One region of the Mesorhizobium sp. B2-2-3 genome, then DNA from elsewhere that is predicted to be linked to it. Evidence: predicted binding sites of a transcription regulator. Region 1 holds the regulator's gene; the other holds the start of a gene.
What was found. The regulator PhoB, encoded in region 1, activates phosphate uptake and scavenging genes when phosphate is short. The targets are predictions, from matches to a motif close to TGTCATNNANCTGTCAT.
Positions count from the first base shown of each region.

Region 1 (4,445 bases):
TTGATCCAGCCGGCGTCGATGACGACGTTGAGATTGTCCTTGGTGATCGCAACCGGGGTCAGGAACAGCGATTTGACGGTGTTCCCACCGGGCGTTGTGAAGTCCTTGACGCCGGCGATATCGGTCATCTTCTTGCCGTCGGCCAGCTGCGAGGCGATCTCGGCGGCATTCTTGCCGAGTTCACGCGCGTCCTTCCACACCGACACGGTCTGCGTGCCGAGCGCGATGCGGTTCAGCGCCGCGTGGTCGCCGTCCTGGCCCGAGACCGGAACGGTACCGGCCAGGCCTTGAGCCGTCAGCGCCGCGACGACGCCGCCGGCAGTGCCGTCATTGGCCGCGACGACCGCGTCGACCTTGTTGTCGTTGGCGGTCAGGAACTGCTCCATGTTCTTCTGCGCATTGGCCGGCAGCCAGCCATCCGTATAGGCTTCGCCGACATTCTTGATCTTGCCGCTGTCGATGGCGTCCTTGAGCACTTCCATGGAGCCCGAGAACAGGAAATCGGCATTCGGATCGGCACCCGAGCCCTTGATGAAGACGTAGTTGCCTTCCGGCTTCACCTTGAACACTTCGCGGGCCTGCATGCGGCCGACTTCCTTGTTGTCGAAGGTCAGATAGAAGACGTCCTTGTTCTCGATCAGGCGGTCATAGCCGACGACCGGAATGCCTTCGTCGAGCGCCTTCTGCACCGCCGGGCCGATGGCGGAGGCGTCCTGCGCCAGGATGATCAGCGAATTGGCGCCCTGGGAGATCAGGCTCTCGACGTCGGTGAGCTGCTTGCCGGGATTGGACTGGGCGTCGGCGGAAATATACTTGTCGCCGGCGGCTTCGATCGCCTTCTTCATGGCGGCCTCGTCGGTCTTCCAGCGCTCTTCCTGGAAGTTCGACCAGGAAACGCCGATGACCTTGTCCTTCGCCTGCGCGACCGACGCGAGCGTCAGCGACATGGCGACACCCGCCAGGATGGCGGCTGTGAATCTCTTCATCTTAATCCTCCCTGCGCCGCGTATGGCGCGACCAAACAGGCCCGTAGGCCGGCACAAAGGCTCTATTTTTTCGAGCCTCGAAAAAACACTGGTCCATCGTCGGAACGCTGTCAACGTCGATTCTGATGTATTTTGATGTCCTCGTGAATTTTTTTCGAGCTCCGGAATAAATAATGACAGCCAAGGCCGGTTCTGCCAGTATTTGACGGTCGTCGGGATCCTGGGGAGAGAACGCGGCGACGGGGAGGATGCGAGAAACATGTCGGTCGGAATCCGCCACGACGATTTGCGCCGACGCAACCGGGCAATGGTGATCGCGGCCGTGCGCCGTGCCGGGCAGCCCTCGCGCACCGAGATTGCCGCGACCACCGGGCTCAGCCATTCCACCATATCGGCGATCTCCTCCGACCTGATTGGCGAAGGCATCCTGGCGCAGAGCAAGCCGAGCGAGGCCGGTGCGCTGAAACGCGGCCGGCCGCAGGTCGGCCTCAGCCTCAACCCTGAAGCCGCGGCGGTGATGACCGTGGTGCTGTCGCTGAATTTTCTCTCCGTCGCCGTCATCGACTATGCCGGCCAGGTGATATCTGAAGAGCAGCGCCGGCTGGACACGCTCACCCTGTCGCGCGAGGCGCTGATCGGCGAATGCGTGGCCATCGTCAGGCGGCGGTTCGAGGATCCCGACCTCGACGTCGGCAGCATCGCCCGTATCGCGCTGGCGATCCAGGGCATCACCGACACGGATGCGCGCACCATGCTGTGGTCGCCGATCACGCCGCAGACCGACATCGCCTTCGCCGACATACTGGAGGCCGAGTTCGGCATTCCCGCCACCATGGAGAACGATTGCAACATGATGGCGGTGGCGCTGCGCTGGCGCGATCCCCAGCGCTACCGCGACGACTTCATCGCCATCCTTTTGTCGCACGGCATCGGCATGGGCTTGGTGCTGAAGGGTGAACTGTTCACCGGCACCCATTCATCCGGAGGCGAGTTCGGCCACATGATCCATCGCCCCGGCGGGGCGCTCTGCCGCTGCGGGCGGCGCGGCTGCGTCGAGGCCTATGCCGGCAACTATGCCATCTGGCGCAACGCGAGGCAGCTTGGCGAGGACACCGAGCCCGTCGACGTCAGCGACGCCGACATGCGCACCCTGGCGGCCTCGGCGCGCGAAAAGGACGGGCCGGAGCGCGAAGCCTACCGCAAGGCCGGCGAGGCGCTGGGTTACGGCCTTGGCAGCCTGTTCGCGCTGATCGATCCGGCGCCGGTCGCCATGGTCGGCGTCAGCGCCGCCGCCTTCGACCTGATCGAGCCGGCTCTGCGCGAGGCCATTGCCCAGACCGCCGGCGGCCAGCACTCGAAATCGATTTCCTTCGACACCGAGCCGAACGAACTGCCACTGATCCGCGAGGGCTGCGCCATGCGCGCGCTGACCTTCGTCGACCAGGAGATTTTCGCGCCGGGGGCACAGGCGAAATCAGGCGTGGGCGAGAACGTTGCGTGACATATCCCTAGTCTTCGCGAATCGCATACCCCGCGCCCCGAATGGTGCGGATCACGTCAGGCATGCGGCCATTGTTGACCGCCTTGCGCAGCCGGCCGACATGCACGTCCACGGTGCGCTCGTCGATATAGATCGTTTCGCCCCAGACATTGTCGAGCAGTTGGCTGCGCGAGAACACGCGGCCGGGATGTCGCATCATGAATTCGAGCAGGCGGAACTCGGTCGGCCCGAGCCGGATCTCGCTTTTCTTGCGGTAGACCCGGTGCGATTCACGGTCGAGCACGATGTCGCCGACCTTGAGCACGCTGGACAGAACTTCGGGCTTGGCGCGGCGCAGCAGCGCCTTGACGCGTGCCATGAATTCCGGCGTTGAGAACGGCTTGACCAGATAGTCGTCGGCGCCGGTGGAGAGACCGCGCACCCGGTCGCTTTCCTCGCCGCGCGCCGTCAGCATGATGATCGGCAGCCGCTCGGTCTCGGGCCGCATGCGGAGACGGCGGCAGAGCTCGATGCCGGACACCGCCGGCACCATCCAGTCGAGCACAAGAAGGTCAGGGACATTCTCCTGCAAGCGGATCTCGGCTTCGTCGCCGCGCGTCACCACCTCTACCTGATAACCCTCCGATTCCAGATTGTAACGGAGCAGCACACCCAGCGGCTCCTCGTCCTCCACCACCATGATGCGTGGCGCGATCATCGACTGGTCACCCCTGCCGTCAAGCCGCTGGCGCCGACATCGCCGTCTCGTCCTGCTTCGGGCGATTGGCGGGCAATTGCGTGCCGGTCAGCACATAATAGGCATTTTCGGCAATGTTGGTCACGTGATCGCCGATGCGCTCGAGATTCTTGGCGCAGAACAAAAGATGCGTGCAGGCGGTGATGTTGCGCGGATCCTCCATCATGTAGGTCAGCAGCTCGCGGAAGACCGACGTGTATTTGACGTCGATGCGTTCATCGTCGGCGCGCAGCTTGGCAAGTGCCGCGGCATCGCGCGCCGCATACTCCTCGATCACGCCTTGGACCTGGATCAGCACAAGCTGCGCCATGGCGTCGATGGAGTGCGACAGGTCGCGCGGCGTGGCGGCAAGGCCGACGGTGCCGACGCGCTTGGCGATGTTCTTGGCGAGATCGCCGATGCGTTCGAGATCGCCCGCCATGCGGATCGAGCCGACGACATGGCGCAGATCGTCCGCCATGGGCTGCCGCTTGGCGATCAGGGTGATGGCGCGGTCGTCGAGTTCGCGCTGGCGCGCATCCATGATCGCGTCGTCGGAGACGACGCGCTGGGCGAGCGCGTTGTCGGAATTCAGGAGCGCCTTGGTCGCGCCGCCGACCATCGATGAGGCGAGATCGCCCATGTCGCGGATCAGCCTGCTGATCTGTCCGAGATCTTCGTCAAAGGCTGCGACTGTGTGTTCGGCCATGATCTTGGTCCTCGTATGCCTGGGATCAGCCGAAGCGGCCGGTGATATAGTCCTGCGTGCGCTTCTCGCGGGGCGACGTGAAGATCTTCTCGGTGCGGTCGAACTCGACCAGCTCGCCCAGATACATGAAGGCGGTCTGCTTCGACACGCGCGCCGCCTGCTGCATGTTGTGGGTGACGATGACGATCGTATAATCGGCCTGCAACTCGTCGATCAGCTCCTCGATCTTGGCGGTCGACAGCGGATCGAGCGCCGAGGCAGGCTCGTCGAGCAGGATGACCTCCGGCTTCACCGCCACCGTGCGGGCGATGCAGAGGCGCTGCTGCTGGCCGCCCGAAAGGCTGAGGCCGCTGGCGTTGAGCTTGTCCTTGACCTCGCTCCACAGTGCCGCGCGCTTCAGCGCCTGCTCGACACGGCCGTCCATCTCCGCCTTGCTGAGCTTCTCATAGAGCCTGACGCCGAAGGCGATGTTCTCGTAGATCGACATCGGGAACGGCGTCGGCTTCTGGAACACCATGCCGATCTTGGTCCTGA
Region 1 covers NZ_VFWC01000017.1:29,996-34,440, reverse strand. Annotated here, with positions in the region: gene xylF (D-xylose ABC transporter substrate-binding protein) at 1-986, opposite strand, end outside; gene FJ951_RS25305 (ROK family protein) at 1,246-2,487, shown strand; gene phoB (phosphate regulon transcriptional regulator PhoB) at 2,495-3,184, opposite strand; gene phoU (phosphate signaling complex protein PhoU) at 3,204-3,911, opposite strand; gene pstB (phosphate ABC transporter ATP-binding protein PstB) at 3,937-4,445, opposite strand, start outside.

Region 2 (4,445 bases), on a different contig from region 1:
CGCGGCGCCTGGTGCAGGAGAACAAGCTTTCCGTCGACGACCTGATCTGGCCGATCTTCGTCGTCGACGGCAGACAAGTGCGCGAGCCGATCGCCGCCATGCCGGGCGTCTTCCGCCTGTCGATCGACCTTGCCGTCAAGGAGGCCGAACGCGCGGCGAAGCTCGGCATCCCCGCGCTTGCCACCTTTCCCAATGTGGACATTTCGCTGCGCGACGAGACCGGCTCGCATATCCTCGATCCCGACAACGTCATCAACCGCGCCACGCGCGCGATCAAGGACGCGGTGCCTGAGATCGGCGTCATCACCGACGCCGCGCTCGACCCGTTCACCAGCCATGGTCATGACGGCATTCTGCGCGACGGTCTCATCGTCAATGACGAGACGGTGGAACAGGTGACCGCGGCGGCCGTCATACAAGCAGCGGCCGGCGCCGACATCATCGCGCCGTCCGACATGATGGACGGCCGCATCGGAGCGATCCGCGACGCGCTCGACGCAAACGGTTTTCAGGACGTGGCGATCATGTCCTATGCGACGAAATTCGCCTCCGCCTTCTACGGGCCGTACCGCGAGGCGGTCGGCACGGCCGGCCTGCTCAAGGGCGACAAGAAGACCTATTACATCGACCACGCCAATTCCGACGAAGCGGTGCGCGAAGCCGAGCAGGACCTGGCCGAAGGCGCGGACATGCTGATGGTCAAGCCCGGCCTGCCCTATCTCGATATCATCCGCAGGCTGAAGGACGAATTTGCGATGCCGACCTTCGCCTACCAGGTGTCGGGCGAATATTCGATGATCAAGGCGGCGGGCGCCAATGGCTGGATCGACGGCGAAAAGGTCATGCTGGAATCGCTTCTTGCCTTCAAACGCGCCGGCTGCGACGGCATTTTGACCTATTTCGCCCCTGAGGTGGCGGAGATGCTGAGAGCATAGTTTCCCCAGCGCCTTCAAACCATATGCTCTTCATGGACCCACCGGCAAATGAGCCGGTATAGCGGCTGTCTCGGCAGCCGCCATTTTGGCATCCGAACCAACCATCAGGCAACACTCTGGACATCGCATAGGCGAAGTACGGATATGCATCTTTTCGATCGCGGAAAATACTACTTGCAATTTGCAATCGGTTTGCTAGAAAGTAACTGCTTGCAAAATACAACTGGTCTGAGGAGGCTTTCCATGTCCAGACTTCGCGTCAACGCATTCACCTTGTCGCTCGACGGTTACGGCGCCGGTCCCGACCAGGATTTGAAAAACCCGCTCGGCGTCGGTGGGGAAGCCCTGCACAAATGGATGATCGGTACCCGCACCTTCCGCAAAATGGTGCTCGGAGACGATGGCGGCACAACCGATATCAACGAGGCGTTCGCGGCGCGCAGCTTCGAGAATGTCGGCGCCTGGATCCTCGGCCGCAACATGTTCGGGCCGATCCGCGGCGAATGGGCCGACGAAAACTGGAAGGGCTGGTGGGGCGACAACCCGCCCTATCATGTGCCGGTCTTCGTGCTGACCCACCATGCGCGCGAGCCCATCGTCATGGAAGGCGGCACGACCTTTTACTTTGTTACGGATGGCATCCATTTGGCGCTCGAGCAGGCAAGGGCAGCGGCTAATGGCAGCGATGTGCGGGTCGGCGGCGGCGTCGCCACCGTCCGGCAATATATTCAGGAGAGGCTCATCGACGAGATGCATCTGGCGATCTCGCCGGTGCTGCTCGGCTCCGGCGAGCACCTCTTCGCCGGGATTGATATGCCGAAGCTCGGCTACGCGTGCAGCGAACAAGTAGCGACGCCGCTTGCCACGCATGTCGTCATCAAGCGGACTTAGGAATTAGTTGTCTGCGACAGTGGGAATTGGCAACCCTTGGTGCAGATCCTTTCTCCCCGTCACTATACGGGGAGAAGGACAAACTCTCGTTCAATACTTCTCGGGCACGTAGAGCTCGCTCGGCAGCACCTGGCGCTCGTATTCGGGATTGAAGACGCGCTCGGGCAGCTTGATCTCCTCGTGCGGCACCTCTTCGTAGGGAACCTGCTGCAAGAGGTGGTCGATGCAGTTCAGCCGGGCGCGCTTCTTGTCGTTGCCCTCGACGATGAACCAGGGCGCCTCCGGAATGTTGGTACGGGCGAAGGTCTCTTCCTTGGCCTTGGTGTACTGTTCCCAGCGCACCCGCGACTGCAGGTCCATCGGCGACAGCTTCCACTGCTTCATCGGATCGTGGATGCGCATCAGGAAGCGCATCTGTTGTTCCTCGTCGGTGATCGAGAACCAGTATTTGACCAGCGTGATGCCCGAACGGACCAGCATGCGCTCGAACTCCGGCACGTCACGGAAGAATTCCTCCACCTGATCGGCCCCGGCGAAACCCATCACCCGCTCGACGCCGGAGCGGTTGTACCAGGAGCGGTCGAACAGAACGATCTCGCCGCCGGCCGGCAGGTGCGGCACATAACGCTGGAAATACCATTGCGACGTCTCTCGCTCGGTCGGTGCCGGAAGCGCCACGACGCGGCAGATGCGCGGGTTGAGCCGCTGGGTGATGCGCTTGATGACGCCGCCCTTGCCAGCCGAATCGCGGCCTTCGAAGATCACCACAAGCTTCTTCTTGTGGTAGGCGACCCAGGATTGCAGCTTGATCAGCTCGGATTGCAGCCCGATCAGGTCGCGAAAATACTGCATGCGGTCGATAGAAGGCGGATGCGCGTTCTTGTAGATCCTGGCGATCTCCAGCGACAGCGCTGGTTCCGACATCTCCAGTTCATAGTCCTCGTCGAGCGTGTCGGCGAGTTCGGCTTCCAGCCAGTCCCGGGCGCCGGACTTGGGTATGGATTCATTCATCTGGTGTTCCTCCATCTGCAAGCTGCCGCCTCCGGCAACGACCGGGCGCACTGGTCGCGTCCTGACGGCGGCGCGCAACGCCCTGATCGACTGAGTATAGGCCGGCAATGACGGTTTTATTGCAGGGGCACGCCACGGCCGCTCATCGGTGTGCTGGGGCCGGAGGGCGACAAGCCGCACGGATTGTCCTACAAATCCAGCAACCTGATCGGGCCATTCTTCTCAATCGCGAGGACTGACATGGAATACCGCACTCTCGGCCGTTCCGGCCTGAAGGTTTCGGCGCTGACGATGGGCACCATGACCTTTGGCGGCGCCGGCCCGTTCGCGGCTGTGGGCAACAGCGATCTCGCCGAGGCGAAGCGCATGATCGATCTGTGCATTGATGCCGGCATCAATCTCATCGACACGGCCAATGTCTATTCGGACGGCCTGTCGGAGGAGATCATCGGCGAGGCACTCGGCGGCAAGCGCAGGAACGACGTGCTGATCGCCTCCAAGGCGCGCATGCGCATCGGCGACGGTCCCAATGACGAAGGCCTGTCGCGCCATCATTTGATCCGCGAATGCGAGAAAAGCCTTAAGCGGCTCAAGACCGACGTCATCGATATCTATTTCCTGCACGAATGGGACGGCGTGACGCCACTCGAAGAGACCATCGCCGCGCTCGACACGCTGGTCGGCCAGGGGAAGATCCGCTATATCGGCTGCTCCAACTATTCCGGCTGGCAGGTGATGAAGGCGCTCTCCATCAGTGACACCCGCCATCAGCCGCGCTTCGTCACCCAGCAGATCCACTACACGCTCGAAGCACGCGAAGCCGAATACGAGCTGCTGCCGATCTCGGTCGACCAGGGATTGGGCGTGCTGGTGTGGAGCCCACTGGCGGGAGGCCTGCTGTCGGGCAAGTATCACCGTGACAGCCCGACCGCGCGCCAGGTCGCCGGCTGGTCCGAACCGCCAATCCGCGACGAGGACCGGCTGTGGCGGATCGTCGATGTGCTGGTCGAAATCGGTAAGGCCCGCGGTGTGTCCGCCGCACAGGTGGCGCTTGCCTGGCTGCTTGGCCGGCCGGCTATCAGCTCGCTTGTGATCGGCGGGCGCAACGAGGCCCAGTTCAGGGACAATATCGCGGCGGCCAGCCTGACGCTGGCCGGCGAGGAACGTGATCGCCTCGACGCGGTCAGCCGCCCGCCCCTGCTCTATCCCTATTGGCATCAGCAGCTGACGGCAAAGGAGCGTTTCGGCGCCGCCGACCTTGTGATCGACCGAAGCAGCTTATAGGAACCCTGGTGCCGGCTCCGAGACGTCGGAAGGCGAACGACGCGTAGTCAGCCCACAAGAACAGCAAAAAAGGAGCCGCTATGGCACGAGCACCAAATTACGATCAGGAACGCAAAGAACGCGATCGCCAGAAGGCGGCCAAGAAGGCCGAAAAGCTGGCGGCCAAGGCTGCGGCGCGGGAGCGTCAGAAACCCGAGACTGACGCCGAGATTGAAACAGAGGAATGACGGCGCGCGGCGGCAATCCGGCCTGGATCAGGCCGGCGCCTTGTCGCTGACGAAGACGTCCACTTCACGCGCCGCCGCGATAAAGGCGCGCCTTGCG
Region 2 covers NZ_VFWC01000007.1:222,558-227,002, reverse strand. Annotated here, with positions in the region: gene hemB (porphobilinogen synthase) at 1-935, shown strand, start outside; gene FJ951_RS15255 (dihydrofolate reductase family protein) at 1,179-1,826, shown strand; gene ppk2 (polyphosphate kinase 2) at 1,917-2,837, opposite strand; gene FJ951_RS15245 (aldo/keto reductase) at 3,078-4,121, shown strand; gene FJ951_RS15240 (hypothetical protein) at 4,202-4,348, shown strand; gene FJ951_RS15235 (DUF982 domain-containing protein) at 4,376-4,445, opposite strand, start outside.
Region 2: a site for PhoB is predicted at 2,945-2,961, ahead of ppk2 (polyphosphate kinase 2). Genes of this name have one in related genera too.